DNA from 3 places in the Bradyrhizobium sp. McL0615 genome. Region 3 is predicted to be linked to each of the others. Evidence: predicted binding sites of a transcription regulator. Region 3 holds the regulator's gene; each other region holds the start of a gene.
The links. The regulator LexA, encoded in region 3, represses DNA repair genes until DNA is damaged. The targets are predictions, from matches to a motif close to TGTTCNNNNTGTGTTCNG.
Positions count from the first base shown of each region.

Region 1 (4,926 bases), 2.8 Mb from region 3:
TGAGTTGCTCAAACCCAAAAACCAGCTGCGCCTCGCCGATTTCGGTTGCGATCCCCCTGCCCCATGCCCGGCGCGCCAGGACAAACCCGATTTCAAAATCGTCGGCTCCCAGTGCGCCGCAGGGGGCCAGGCCGGCAAAGCCGATGATGTCGCCCGCAGGCTTTTCCGTCAGGACCGCAAACCCCGTGGGGCTGCTGCCGAAGGTGAAAAATCTTCGGATGAAATCTTCGGCGGCGTCCCCGGCCATCGGCGTCCCGGAAAATGCAAAGCGCATCACCTCGCCGTCGCCGAAGACCAGATCTTGCAGGATCGATATGTCCTCTTCGACCGCTGCGCGCAGAATCAGGCGCGGCGTCGTCAAGATGACGAGCGGCTGCTGTTCCGATACCAATGCGGGCTTCTGGTCCATCACGCCGCAATACGGCAATTCACCGGCAGAGAGAAGCGGCAGGCCATACCATCGCGGGCTCTAATCCGGCAGGTGAACCCGCCGGTCGGCGCCGACTTCGATGCCGGGCGCGACCACGACTTCCCAGGGGTGACCATCGGGATCGCTGAAATAGCCGGAGTAACCGCCGTAATCGGTCTTGTGCGCGGGCTTCAACAGCGAGGCGCCGCAGGAGATTGCGAAATCCAGCACCGTATCGACCTCTTCGACGGAGCCGCAATTCCAGGCGAGCGTCGCTCCGCGAAAGGCTTTCGGCCGCGGCTGATCCGGCAGCGTGGCGTCGGCGGCGAGTTGATCCCACGGGAAAAGCCCGATCACCGTGCCGCCGGTATCGAAGAAGGCGACCGCCTCGCCGGTCGCGCGCATTTTCCTGACAAAACCAAGCGCCTCGTAAAAAGCGATGCTGGCGCGGATGTCATTGACGCCGAGGGTGATAATCGTGAACCGCGGGGTTGGCGCCTGCAATTTTGTACTCATGCTACTCCCTCCGCGTCATTGCGAGCGCAGCGAAGCAATCCATGTCGCAGCATGACGGATAGATGGATTGCTTCGCTTCGCTCGCAATGACGATCAGAACAAACTCAGTTGCTGTCCGCTGCGCTTCGGCTTGACGAAATGATCGGTGGTCAGTTTCGAGCGGCGCTTGTTGAGGCCGAGCTTTTCGCAGGCGATCTCGAAGCGCCGCCCGATCATCCAGGCCATCGGGCCGGTGCCCTTCATCCGCGTTCCCCATTGCGAGTCGTAGTCACGCCCGCCGCGCATGTCGCGGATCAGGGCGAAGACGTGACGATAACGGTCGGGATAGTTCGCCATCAGCCATTCGCGAAACAGATCGCGTACTTCCAGCGGCAGCCGCAGCAGCACGTAGCTTGCTTCCTTGACGCCGGCATGGGCTGCGGCATCGAGAATGCGTTCGATCTCGGAATCGTTCAGCGCCGGGATAATCGGCGCGACCATGACGGTCGCGGGAATGCCGGCCTCCGACAATTGCCGCAGCGCCTCCAGCCGCTTCGGCGGCGTCGAGGCGCGTGGCTCCATGGTGCGCGCCAGCTTGGGATCGAGCGTGGTCACTGAAATCGCGACCTTGACCAGATTTCGCTTCGCCATCCGCTGCAGAATATCGATGTCACGCGTCACCAGCGCCGATTTGGTGACGATGCCGACGGGATGGCCGGCTCTATCAAGCACTTCGAGAATCCCGCGCATGATTTTGTGCTCGCGTTCGATCGGCTGGTAGGGATCGGTGTTGGTACCGATCGCGATCATGCGCGGCTCGTAACCCGAGGCAGCCAATTCCTTCTCGAGCAATTCCGGCGCGTCGGGCTTGATCAGCAGCTTGGATTCGAAATCGAGCCCGGGCGACAGTCCGAGAAACGCATGCGTCGGCCGCGCGAAGCAATAGACGCAGCCATGTTCACAGCCGCGATAGGGATTGATCGAACGGTCGAAGCCGATGTCGGGCGACTCGTTGCGGGTGATGACCTTGCGCGAGGTATCGAGCGTCACCGTGGTCTTGAACGGCGGCAGTTCGTCCAGGCTTTGCCAGCCATCGTCGAAGGCGACCCGCGCTTCGGCCTCGAACCGGCCGCTCGCGTTGGACTGCGCACCGCGTCCGCGCCGCCGCTTGCTCTCGATCGCGACCGCAAGCTCGGCAAAAGGTGTCGCACCCGCCGGTTCGGAGGGCGCCGTGACCGGCGGGTGCTTGAGGGCATGAGAGGATGCTCGGCTCATGGAGCGAACATAGCACGTCAAAGGAACAAATCAAGAACATCATCAACAACAATTCACAGCGAGGCGCAGATGTCGGAATGGCATTCGCGCCAGATGCCGCAAAAAACTGCACGCCAACGGCTGCTTTGATTATGACAAGGTGATAACAGTGCAGCGTTTTTCCCCGTTTGAGCCACCGAAGCCTCATTCATGTTGAGCGTGATCATTCCAACCGAAGGGGTCGAGCAGCCCGCCGTCGCAACGCTGGCGGCGCTGGTGCCGGGCGCCGCCGCCGGCGTCATCCGCGAGGTACTGTTGGTCGACAGGGCCGCCAACGGCGTCATCGAACGGGTGGCCGACGTCGCCGGCTGCAGCTTTCTGGCGTTTGAAGGAACACGCGCCGCGGCATTGGCCGCCGGCGCGCGGGCGGCGCGCTCGCCATGGCTGATGTTCCTGCATGCCGGCGCGGTGCTCGACAACGGGTGGATCGAAGAGACCACGCAATTCATCCAGAACGTATCGAGCAGCGACCGGCCGCGCGCGGGGGTGTTTCGCTACGCCCGCTCGCCCTATTCCGACGCGCGGCTGCGCGACGGCTTCAAGTTCGTCGCCCGCATGATTACCGGGCCGTCGGCGGAACAGGGGCTGCTGATCGCGCGCGATCATTATGAGCGGCTTGGCGGCTACCGGCCGGATTCCCGCCGTTCCGAGACGCGGCTGTTGCGCCAGCTCGGCCGCGCCTCGCGCACCCAGTTGCGTAGCCGGATCATTGTCGTCGCCTAGCGCGGCGCAGATCCAAAAATCGCAAAACAACCCCATGCAAAGTAGGACGGGCCTGACCGCCTCGCCGGATGCATGCCATCAGAATATACTTGCCAAAGGCAACTATATATTTGACAATGGCAATTATCGAGGTAATGCCATGCCCCAACCGGATTCCGAACAGGAAGTCGCGGCCGTCCGCGCCTTCAACCGCTTCTACACCCGCAAGCTCGGCGTGCTGGACCAGCAGCTCCTGAAGAGCCCGTACTCGCTGAGCGAGGCGCGGGTGCTGTACGAACTCGCCCACCGCCAGGATCTCTCGGCCAAGGAGATCGGCGCCGAACTGGGTCTCGATGCCGGCTATCTCAGCCGGATCGTGCAGAATTTCGATGAAGCCGGGTTGATCACCCGCGAACCGCTGCCGTCCGACCGTCGGCAATACCAGCTCGCATTGACGGCCAAGGGGCGGCAGGCGTTCGCAAAACTCGAGCGCAGTTCAAAGGACGACGTCGCGGCGATGCTTGGCTCGCTGCCGAACGGCAGCCGGGAGCGCCTGATCGGGGCAATGGCCGACATCGAGCGACTGCTCGGCGATGGCAGTGCCGCACCACGACCGGCGACGTTACGCGAGCCGCGCCCCGGCGACATGGGATGGGTGGTGCAGAGCCACGGCGCGCTCTATGCGCGCGAATACGGCTTCGATTCCTCTTTCGAAGGTCTCGTCGCCGAGATCGCGGCGAAATTCATCGCTTCATTCGACGTGTCGCGAGAGCGTTGCTGGATCGCCGATATCGAAGGCGCGCAGGTCGGTTCGATATTCCTGGTGCGGCACACCGACGATGTCGCCAAGCTGCGACTGCTGCTGGTCGATCCAGCCGGGCGTGGACAGGGATTGGGTCAACGGCTGGTCGGCGAATGCATCGCGTTCGCGAAGGCCTGCGGCTATCACCGGATCACGCTGTGGACCCAGAGCATCCTCGTGGCCGCCCGCAAAATCTATCAGGAGGCTGAGTTCAAACTGGTCGCCACCGAGTCCCACCGCAGCTTCGGCCAAGACCTGGTCGGCGAAACCTGGGAACTCGAACTTTGAAGCCGGGGCGTCGCGATACCCCGCGGCGCGTCACGCCGGACCTTCTCGATTTTTACATCAAGCGCGCCCATGCGTTGCGCGAAGAATGGTATCGCGGCATGTGGCGCACGATATCGGCGTGGTTCGCCAGTTGTAGGATGGGTAGAGCGAAGCGAAACCCATCAATCCCACGCGCGGAGAGATGATGGGTTTCGCTTCGCTCTACCCATCCTACGAAGCAGCCGGTCAGGCCGACGCGCCTTGGGCTTTAGGCCGCCGCAGGTGCTCGTCGAGCCGCGGCATGATCTCGACGAAATTGCAGGGCCGCGTGCGGTAATCGAGCTGGGCGGCGAGGATGCCGTCCCATGCATCGCGGCAGGCGCCCGGCGATCCCGGCAGGCAGAAGATGAAGGTCGCGCCCGCCACGCCCGCGGTGGCGCGGCTCTGCACCGTCGAGGTGCCGATCTTGGCGTGGCTCAGCATGTGGAAGGCGATCGAAAAGCCGTCCATCCGCTTTTCGAACAATGGCTCGATCGCCTCCGGCGTCACGTCGCGGCCGGTGAAACCGGTTCCGCCGGTCGTGATGATCGCATCGATGCTCTCGTCGGCGATCCATCGCTTGATGATGATGCGGATCGCATCGACGTCGTCGACGATGATCTCGCGCGCGGCAAGCTGATGGCCGGCGGCCGTCAGCCGCTCCGCCAGCGTGGTGCCCGACTTGTCATCCGCGAGCGTCCGCGTGTCGGAGACCGTCAGCACCGCGATGTTGAGCGGCACGAATTGTTTTGCTTCATCGATGGAGGACATGACCGCTTCTTCCCGTCATGCCCGGCCTTGCGCCGGGCATCCTCGTCTTCAAGCTACAACGCGCCTTCAACTATAAAGCGTCTTCAAACTATAAAGCGCCTTGGGCAAACGTGTTGCAAGCCTGCAC
Region 1 is NZ_CP188254.1:2,445,972-2,450,897, reverse strand. Features, by position in the region: gene ACPPVP_RS11775 (GNAT family N-acetyltransferase) at 1-361, opposite strand, end outside; gene ACPPVP_RS11770 (VOC family protein) at 470-925, opposite strand; gene ACPPVP_RS11765 (PA0069 family radical SAM protein) at 1,019-2,179, opposite strand; gene ACPPVP_RS11760 (glycosyl transferase) at 2,369-2,941, shown strand; gene ACPPVP_RS11755 (bifunctional helix-turn-helix transcriptional regulator/GNAT family N-acetyltransferase) at 3,081-4,010, shown strand; gene moaB (molybdenum cofactor biosynthesis protein B) at 4,236-4,799, opposite strand; gene ypfJ (KPN_02809 family neutral zinc metallopeptidase) at 4,888-4,926, opposite strand, start outside.
Region 1: a site for LexA is predicted at 2,201-2,218, ahead of ACPPVP_RS11765 (PA0069 family radical SAM protein). Genes of this name have one in related genera too.

Region 2 (4,926 bases), 130 kb from region 3:
TGTAGGGGCGCGCCGCAAGATCGGCCGCCGAAGCCGAAGCCGTCAGTCCAATCGCGCCCACGGCGCCAAGCAGCAATTTGTACAAGGTGAGTCCCCAGCCAAGGTTGATGGAACCGACGGTACAGGCACCGCCTGGCACTTGGCTGTAGCTTGCGCGCCACAAATGGACAGAATGTCGCACTCCCAGAGGTAGCGGGGGGATGCAACCAAGCAAAAAGGCCGGCGCGAGGCCGGCCTTTTCAGTATTCGATTATTGAATGCGAAGATCAGTACTTCGCGATCACAGGGCCACCCCAGCGGTAGTTGACGCGGACGGTGACGAGGTCGACGTCCTGACGGATGCGATCGGTGCCGAAGAACACGCCGCCCGGCGCGTTGAAGGTGACGGTCCGATCCTGCATGAAGAGATGGTCGTATTCGATAGCGGCCGACCAGTTGGGGGCGAAGCCGTATTCGAGGCCTACACCAACCACACCGCCCCAGCGGGTGTCATCACCGGCGGTGCCGACGATGACGCCTGTGGGAACATCAAAGGCGCGGAACCGATCCGCCGTAACAGCCGCGCCGCCCTTGATGTAGAACAGAACGTTGTTGGCGGCCCAACCGACCTGACCCGTGAAGAGACCGAAGGCGTCGATCCGCGAGTCATTCCTGGCGCCGGGGAACAGCAGGCTCACATTGCTGCCCCTGAAGTCGGCCCAGTTGCCTTGGGCTTCGAGGCCGAACACCCAACTGCTGGCCTGCCAGCGATAACCGATCTGGCCGCCGGCGGTGCCGCCGGTGGCGTCATGGCACCCCTCGGCTCCGACGAAGGCGCCGCCCGGTGTCACGAAGTCCCAGCACTTGCGGCTCGAACCCCAGCCGCCGTTGGCGCCGATGTAGAAGCCGCTCCAGTCGTACACGACGGCGATCGGCGCCGGCGGGGCTTTGGTGTAAGGACGCGCCGCGAGGTCGGCGGCTGCCGCAGGTGCGGCGAACGCGATGAGAGCAACCGTACTCAACAGAACCTTCTTCATGGGTCTATCTCCAGGTTTTGTCCGCTTCCGTTGGTCCCGAAGCGTTCTCAAAATGACGCGAGCGTCCCGCGCCGGTGGTAATTTTATAGCGCGAGTCGCCCAGAAATTGCGTCTCCGAATTGCAACACCCGTGAGCCAAAACATGGACTCAAGCATATGATCTATATGCGTTATTCCCGTTACTGTGCGGAACTCTAGGTTCCATTTTGGCGTTTTCGGGCCTTAATTGCGGCCAACTCAAGTCGCCGTCTGGTTGAGCTGCAAGTTGGACCGATGGCGACGTGGGACTGCCGGAACAAAGCTGGAACGTACGCGGGCGCGATGCTATATGTGGACAACGGCATGTGGATAACCGTTGACTTGCCGAGGGATCGCTAAGTCGGCGGCGCTTGCGGGCGTATAGGGTCGTTTCAGATGTCCGGAAGCGGACGCGAAAGAGCGGACAAACACAGTCAAGAAAACACAGTCAAGAATTGGCAACAGGTCAAGAATTGAAGGCGGCCGGCACGCGACGGCTGGACCAGTGATTTTTGCCGGCGATATATCGAGTGGAGAGCGGCGATGGCGGGAAGCGTAAACAAGGTGATTCTGGTCGGCAATCTCGGCAAGGATCCTGAAATCCGGCGGACACAGGACGGGCGGCCGATCGCCAATCTGAGCATCGCCACGTCGGAAACCTGGCGCGACAAGGGCACCGGCGAGCGCAAGGAAAAGACCGAGTGGCACCGCGTCGTGATCTTCTCTGAACCGCTGTGCAAGATTGTCGAGCAATATCTGAAGAAGGGCGCCAAGGTTTACATCGAGGGCGCGCTGCAGACCCGCAAATGGACCGACCAGAGCGGCGTCGAAAAGTACTCGACCGAAGTCGTGCTGCAGGGCTTCAACTCGACCCTGACCATGCTCGACGGCCGCAGCGGCGGCGGTGGCGGCAGTTTCGGCTCTGACGATGCCGGCGATTTCGGCTCCAGCAGTCCCAGCTCCGCGCCGCGGCGGGCGGTGGCGGCAGGCGGCGGTCGCAATAGCGACATGGACGACGATATTCCGTTCTGAGGCCGACAGCCGCCGATCGCACGGCGTTCTGCCTGAACCATATATCCGGACAAAGCGCGGGGTATGCCTCCGCGCGCCGTTCCGGGCGTACCCAGCACACGACCGCAGCGGGGAAAACGCAGATGGCCGGCACCACGCCCGGCCATGGCGGCAGGCGCGCGTTATCACGGCGCTGGCAGAAGCCTTAGGGCCTGACTTCATTTTCGGAGGAAAGGCGTGACGTCCAGAGATCGCGCGACGGCAGGTCGACGCACTGTTTGAACTTGACATTGTAAAGATAAATGTAAATATGTCTTACATTGATGCGGGCTCGCATCGGTGTCTTGGCGTCGACTGGGGTCGGCTTCATCACGCGTTCAACGCTGCCTTCGATCAGACCTTCCGGGGAGTTTCCAATGTCCCTTGCGCCGCTGCTGGATGCCGCCCCTGCGATCCCTGTTCATGCCTTCGCGGCGATGGCGGCCTTCGCGCTGGGCGTCATCCAGTTCGCGGCGCCGAAGGGAACGCTGCCGCACCGGACGGTCGGCTGGATCTGGGTCGCCCTGATGGCCACCGTCGCGGCGAGCTCGTTCTGGATCCATGAGATCCGCTTGCTCGGGCCCTGGAGCCCGATCCACCTGCTGTCGATCTTCACCCTGATCGTGCTGCCGATCGCGGTATGGAGAGCCAGGCGCCACAGGGTCGTCGATCATCGCCGGATCATGACGATGATTTTTGCAGGCGCGCTCGTCATTGCCGGCCTGTTTACGTTCCTGCCGGGACGGATCATGCACGCGGTGGTTTTCGGCCCATAGGCCGATGCTGGAAAAGGCGTGTCAGTGCCCGCTTTTCGGGGCCTGAAAATGCCCCCTCCGGCGAGCCCGCCGGGGCACCCCGGCGATCCCTGTAAGTCCATGAAAAAACGAGCGGAAAAACGACCTCTCCAGCCCGCTTCGGGGTGGTTATTGGAGGCCTGATGCGCTATATGATTCTCAGCTGAGAATTGACCGGATTCCCCCTTTGTCTGACCCTGAAGATAACAAGCCCGGCGAACCGCCGGAGCCCTCCGATATCCGTCCCGTTTCCATCCTCGACGAGATGAAACGCTCCTACCTCGATTACGCCATGAGCGTGATCGTGGCACGTGCGCTGCCGGACGCGCGCGACGGGTTGAAGCCCGTGCATCGCCGCATTCTCTACGCGATGCACGAGAACGGCTTCGAGTGGAACAAGTCCTACAACAAATCGGCGCGCACGGTCGGCGACGTCATCGGTAAATACCATCCCCACGGCGATCAGTCGGTCTATGACGCGCTGGTGCGTCTGGCGCAGGATTTCTCCATGCGCGTGCCGCTGATCGACGGCCAGGGCAATTTCGGCTCGGTGGACGGCGATACGGCGGCCGCCATGCGGTACACCGAATCCCGCCTGACCAAGATCGCGCAGACGCTGCTCGACGACATCGACAAGGACACCGTCGATTTTCAGGCCAATTACGACAGCCGCGACCGTGAACCGACGGTGCTGCCGGCGAAATTCCCGAACCTTCTGGTCAACGGCGCCGGCGGTATCGCCGTCGGCATGGCGACCAACATTCCCCCGCACAATCTCGGCGAAGTCATCGACGCCTGCGTGGCGCTGATCGACAATCCGGCGCTGACCATCGACGATCTCATCAACATCGTGCCGGGACCGGATTTCCCGACCGGCGGTATCATTCTCGGCCGGCAGGGCATCCGCTCGGCCTATCATCTCGGCCGCGGCTCGATCGTGATGCGCGGCAAGGTGACGATCGATACCATCCGCAAGGATCGCGAAGCGATCATCGTCACCGAAATTCCGTTCCAGGTGAACAAGGCCACCATGGTGGAGCGCATCGCCGAACTGGTGCGCGAGAAGAAGATCGAAGGCATCTCCGATCTGCGCGACGAATCCGACCGTGACGGTTTCCGCGTCGTCGTCGAACTGAAACGCGACGCCGTGCCCGACGTGGTGCTGAACCAGCTCTATCGGTTCACGCCGCTGCAGACGAATTTCCCGGCCAACATGGTGGCGCTCGACGCCGGCCGGCCGCAGACGATGAACCTGAAGGACTTTCTGACGCTGTTCATCGCCTTCCGCGAACAGGTGGTGACGCGACGCACGAAATTCCTGCTCAACAAGGCCCGCGATCGCGCTCACATCCTGGTTGGCCTCGCGATTGCGGTGGCCAATATCGACGAGATCATTCGCGTCATCAGAACCTCGCCCGATCCGACCACCGCGCGCGACACGTTGATGTCGCGCGACTGGCCGGCCAGGGACGTGGAAGCGATGATCACGCTGATCGACGATCCCCGGCACCGGATGGCGCCCGACGGCACCGCGCGGCTATCGCTGGAGCAGGCCAAGGCCATTCTCGAACTGCGCCTGCAGCGGCTGACGGCGCTCGGCCGCGAGGAGATTTCGGAAGAGCTCGACAAGCTCGCGGTTGAGATCGCCGACTATCTCGACATCCTGCGCTCGCGCGCGCGCGTGCAGGCGATCATCAAGGAAGAGCTTGCGGCGGTGAAGGAAGAATTCGCCACCCCGCGCAAGACTGTCATCATCGAGCAGGAAGGCGAGGTCGAGGACGAAGACCTGATCCAGCGCGAGGACATGGTGGTCACGGTCTCGCACGCCGGCTACGTCAAGCGCGTGCCGCTGTCGACCTATCGCGCCCAGCGCCGTGGCGGCAAGGGCCGCGCGGGCATGCAGACCCGCGATGAGGATTTTGTCTCCCGCCTGTTCGTGGCCTCGACCCATACGCCGGTGCTGTTCTTCTCCTCGAAGGGTCAGGTCTACAAGGAAAAGGTCTGGCGGCTGCCGGTGGCGGCGCCCAACGCGCGAGGCAAGGCGCTGA
Region 2 is NZ_CP188254.1:5,126,595-5,131,520, reverse strand. Features, by position in the region: gene ACPPVP_RS24360 (outer membrane protein) at 1-85, opposite strand, end outside; gene ACPPVP_RS24355 (outer membrane protein) at 267-1,016, opposite strand; gene ACPPVP_RS24350 (single-stranded DNA-binding protein) at 1,578-2,066, shown strand; gene ACPPVP_RS24345 (DUF2306 domain-containing protein) at 2,462-2,860, shown strand; gene gyrA (DNA gyrase subunit A) at 3,066-4,926, shown strand, end outside.
Region 2: a site for LexA is predicted at 1,308-1,325, ahead of ACPPVP_RS24350 (single-stranded DNA-binding protein). Genes of this name have one in related genera too.

Region 3 (4,926 bases):
GGTCGCCGCCTTGATCGTGCTTACGGTGGCGCCGGAAGCGCTGGTGCATCCGAGCTTCCAGATGTCGTTTGCCGCCACACTGGGTTTGGTCGCGCTGGTGCAGATCGGCATGCCGCGCCTGTTCGCGACGCCCGATCATGGCGCGAGCGCGCGTGCGGCGCTGTGGGGCGGCCGCGAACTCACGATGCTGCTGCTGGCCTCACTGGTGGCGGGGCTCGCGACCACGCCGTACGCGGCCTTTCACTTCCACCGGGTCACGCCCTATGGCGTGCTGGCCAATCTGGCAGCGATGCCGGTAGTGTCGGCGGTCGTGATGCCGGCCGGCCTGCTCGGCCTCCTCGCTATGCCGTTCGGCTTCGATGGCGTGTTCTGGGCGCTCATGGGCATCGGCATCGACTGGATGATTTTTGTGACGCAATGGGTCGCGGCGCTGCCCGGCGCGGTCGGCCGGGTGCCGGCGTTCGGCATCGGCCCGCTGATCGCGGCCAGCGCGGGCATCATCCTGGTCGGCCTGTTGCGCACGCCGCTGCGCTGGTCGGGCGCCGTGCTGGTGCTGGTGGCGGCGCTGTGGGCGGCGAGGGTGCCGCAGCCGGATATTTTGATCTCCGCCGACGGCCGCAATGTCGGCGTTCGCGGCCAGGACGGCCGGCTGCATCTGATGCATGCAGTGAAAGGCTCCCGGGATTCTTTCCTGCTGAAGGAGTGGCTGGCGGCGGATGCCGACGCGCGAACCGCGGCTGACGCCTCGCTCACCGCGGGCGTCTCGTGCGACGATCTTGGCTGCGTGATGCAATCCGCCGGCGGCGGCCTGGTCGCACAGGCATTCAGGCCCGAGGCGCTTTCGGACGATTGCGAGCGCGCGGCACTCATCGTGACGCTGCGGCAGGCGCCCGCTTCATGCGCGGCGTCCGTCATCGATGCCGACCGGCTGCGGCGGCAGGGCGCGATGGCCCTGCGCCGCGGCCGTGAGGGACTTGTCGTCGAGGCGGTGAAGCCGAGAGGGATCGACCGCCCTTGGTCGCCGGCGATGGCCGACGACGGCGATACAGACGCCAGCGTGCTTGCTCCCCGTGTCGTGCCGCCGCGCACCGTGGACGCCACCCCGGCCGAGGCCGATCTTCAGGCGGAGGAATAGACGGCCTTCAATGCTCGTCGAGCGAGGGACTTGAAGGGTCTGCCGGTATCTCGAACGCGCCCAGATGAAACTCCTCGGGTGAGTTGGGGTCCGATGGCAGGTTGACCAGCGTGAACGACGCCTCCGGGAATCGCTGCCAGACCGCGAGGTCTTCGGCTGTGACGGTGAGCCAGCCATACCGAAACATGTACCGTCCGGGCTCGCTGACGCGTCCGGCTTTTTGCCATGTAACCTTGTTGACCACCGACAGCCCCTCGGTGCCTGGTTTCTCGAAAAACCATATCACGATGATCCGCCGGCCTGAACCGGCGGATCTCATGCGCGTCGTTTAACCGGTCACGATGGATTCGGTTCGCGGCGCCGCTTCCGTCACCTTCGCCGCACGTTCGCCCTCGGTCACCGGCAATTGCAGCACGGTGGCGCGCTGGCCTTCGCAAAGCTGCGTCACCAGCACATGGCTTCCGTCCGGAAATTCGATCGCATCGTGGTGGCGATCGGCCACTTCGGGTTCGATCTGGTTGAACTTGCCGACCCGCCAGTCGGTGGTTCGGGTCCAGATCCAGCGGTTGTCGTATCTGACGTCCTGGGCGAACGCGAGTTCGGTGCCGGGAAGCATGCAGACCGCCACTGCTGGTTCGCGTTCCGACGCAAAGCCGCGGGTCGATGTACCGCGGAACGTCGTGGAGATCAGCGTCTCGCCGACCTCGGCAGGCCGCGTCTTCACAGCATGCAGGCTATAGTCACACATCGGATGGCTCCCTCAATTGAGATAGCTGACCCGTGTCTGGGAGGAGGCACAGGCCCCTATCAGAGTGGACATATTTAGAGCGGACTTGGCGCACAGCGTTTTCTTGTTTCTAGGCAATTCTGCGGCTGGCGCACTGCGTTTAAATCACAAACGCGCTAACGCAGTTTGGTTCCATGCGCGTACAAAAAACCCCGGCCGAAGGCCGGGGCGTCGCAGTCGTGTCCGCAAGGCCAATCGGTCAGTATTTGCGATAAAGCCCGATCAACTTGCCCTGAATCCGGACCCGGTTCGGCGGCAGGATGCGGACTTCGTAGGCGGCGTTGGCGGGCTCCAGGGCGATCGAGGCGCCGCGGCGGCGGAAGCGCTTGAGGGTGGCTTCCTCCTCGTCGATCAGCGCCACCACGATGTCGCCGGTGTCGGCGGTCTCGTTGCGCTGGATCAGCGCCATGTCGCCGTCGAGAATGCCGGCATCCACCATGGAATCGCCGCGCACTTCGAGCGCGTAATGCTCGCCAGAGCCCAGCATGTCGGGCGGCACGCTGATGGTGTGGCTGCGGGTCTGCAGCGCCTCGATCGGCGTACCGGCGGCGATCCGGCCCATCACGGGCACGGCCACCGGGCGGTTGCCGTCGTCCTCGGCAGTAGGCGTGCTCACCGTTCGCTTGCCGAGCGTGCCTTCGATGACGCTCGGCGTGAAGCCGCGACGGCCATTGCTGGCGGCAGCCAGCTCCGGCAGCTTGATGACTTCGATGGCGCGGGCGCGGTTGGGCAGGCGGCGGATGAAGCCGCGCTCCTCCAGTGCCGTAATGAGGCGGTGGATTCCGGATTTCGAGCGCAGGTCGAGCGCGTCCTTCATCTCGTCGAAGGAGGGCGGTACGCCGGCTTCTTTCAGCCGTTCGTTGATGAAACGCAGAAGTTCATACTGTTTGCGCGTAAGCATCGCGAGCATTCCCCCGGTTGGCACAGTCTTTCGGTTTCGAATCTCCAGGGCCCATCGCGGGAGTCCCCAAAACTCCCAGTCACAGACACTAGCAGTCGAAACAAATCATGAACGGACACTATATGTTCGATATGTGTTCCGCAACCACTTAATTTCAGGTGAACGCATTGCGGCTTCGGCCGAAGACCCCGCCAGGCGCGTCGTTCAGGGTGTCATTCCGGCAGCCGGAGCAGTTCGCAAGGCGAACCCTTGGCCGCTGCCGGCGCGAACGGCGGACGTATCACAAGTGCCCGTGCCGCAGCGAGATTCCCCAATAGCGATGAGTCCTGGTGGGTCACCGGCACCGCAATCAGCGTGCCATCGTCGCGCACTTCGAGGCGGGCCCGAAGATAATCCTCGCGCTGGTCGTTGGCGGCGAGGTCGCGGCCCAGTTCGGCGCTTTCGCGCACATGATGGATGGTGTCGCGGCCCGATAATGCGCGAATCAACGGCACCAGAAACAGGAAGCCGCAGACATAGGAGGAGACCGGATTGCCGGGCAGGCCGATCACCCGCATCGCGCCGAGCCGGCCATGCATCATCGGCTTGCCCGGCCGCATCGCGATGCGCCAGAACGCCATCGCCGTGCCCTCGGCCTCCAGCGACCGCTTGACGAGGTCATGGTCGCCGACCGAGGCGCCGCCCATGGTGATCAGGATGTCGGCATCCGCCTCCCGCGCCCGGCGGATGCCTTGCGCGGTGTCGGCGACGGTGTCGGCGGCGATCCCGAGATCGACCACCTCGGCGCCCTCGGCGCGCGCCAGCGCCCGCAACCCGTAGCCGTTGGAATAGACGATCTGGCCGGGACCGGGGGTTATGCCGGGCATCACCAGCTCGTCGCCGGTGCCGAGGACGGCCACTTTCGGGCGGCGGCGCACCGCAAGCTCCGGATAGTTCATGCCGGCGGCGAGCGACAGGTCGCGGTCGGTGAGGCGGCGTCCGCGCGCGAGCAGCACGTCGCCCTCGCGGAAATCGACGCCGGCGGGCCGGATATGCCGGCCGGAAACGGCGGCTTCCGTGATGGTGATATGATCGCCGTCGACGGTCGTGTCTTCCTGGATGATGACGGCGTCAGCCCTGTCAGGGATCACGCCGCCGGTGAAGATCCGCACCGCTTCGCCTTTGCCCACCTGGCGCTCGAACGGGCGGCCGGCGGCGACCTCCCCGATCACCTTCAGCCGAGCGGAGAGATCGGCGGCATCCGCCGCGCGCACCGCGTAGCCGTCCATCGCCGACATCGCCTGCGGCGGCTGCGTCCGCCGCGCGGCGACGTCGCGCGCGAGGATGCGATGATGCGCGGCATCGAGCGCCACGGCCTCTTCGGGCAACGGTTCGGCGCCCGCAAGGATCGCAGCAAGCGCATCGGCGACGGGCATCAAGGCCACGGGCACAGCTCCTAGACTTCGAGTGCAGTCAGTGCCCGTGCCACGTCATCCATCGATGTCACGTGGATGGCACAAAGGCCGCGCGCCCGCGCCCCTTCGATATTAGCGGCCGAGTCGTCGAAGAACAGGATCCGCGACGCTGGCACGCCGATTGCCTTTACCACGTGATCATAGGCCTCCGCGTCGGGTTTGCGCAAACCGATGCTGGAGGACAAGAATATCTCGCGGAAATGGCCGAGCACGCCGGCATAGGCCTCCGAAAAATGCGCGACATGGGCCGGATTGGTGTTGGAAAACGCATAGAGCGGCAGGCGTTGTGCGGCGCCGGCCAGCAGCGGCGCAATGCCCGGCATCTCGCCGCTGAAGATCGCGTTCCAGCCTTCCAGGAACTGCGCGTCGGTGAGGCCGATGCCGAGCGACTGGCGCAGGCCCGCAAAGAACGCCGCGTCGTCGATCCGGCCGGTCTCGTGATGTTTGAAGCTGTTGTCGACGACAAAACGCCTGGCGAGGTCGGCGGGCGCGCAGCCGGCGTGCCCCGCCCAGTTCGCCATTACGGAATCGAAATTGATATCGAGCACGACACGGCCGAGGTCGAACAGCAGGACGTCGACGGAGGAGGGGGCGGGCAAATTCATGGCAATCGTTTACAAAACTGGACCGGGCTGAGCAACGGGCCCCC
Region 3 is NZ_CP188254.1:5,255,719-5,260,644, reverse strand. Features, by position in the region: gene ACPPVP_RS24960 (ComEC/Rec2 family competence protein) at 1-1,135, shown strand, start outside; gene ACPPVP_RS24955 (hypothetical protein) at 1,143-1,454, opposite strand; gene ACPPVP_RS24950 (hypothetical protein) at 1,464-1,883, opposite strand; gene lexA (transcriptional repressor LexA) at 2,122-2,823, opposite strand; gene glp (gephyrin-like molybdotransferase Glp) at 3,036-4,247, opposite strand; gene ACPPVP_RS24935 (HAD family hydrolase) at 4,259-4,882, opposite strand.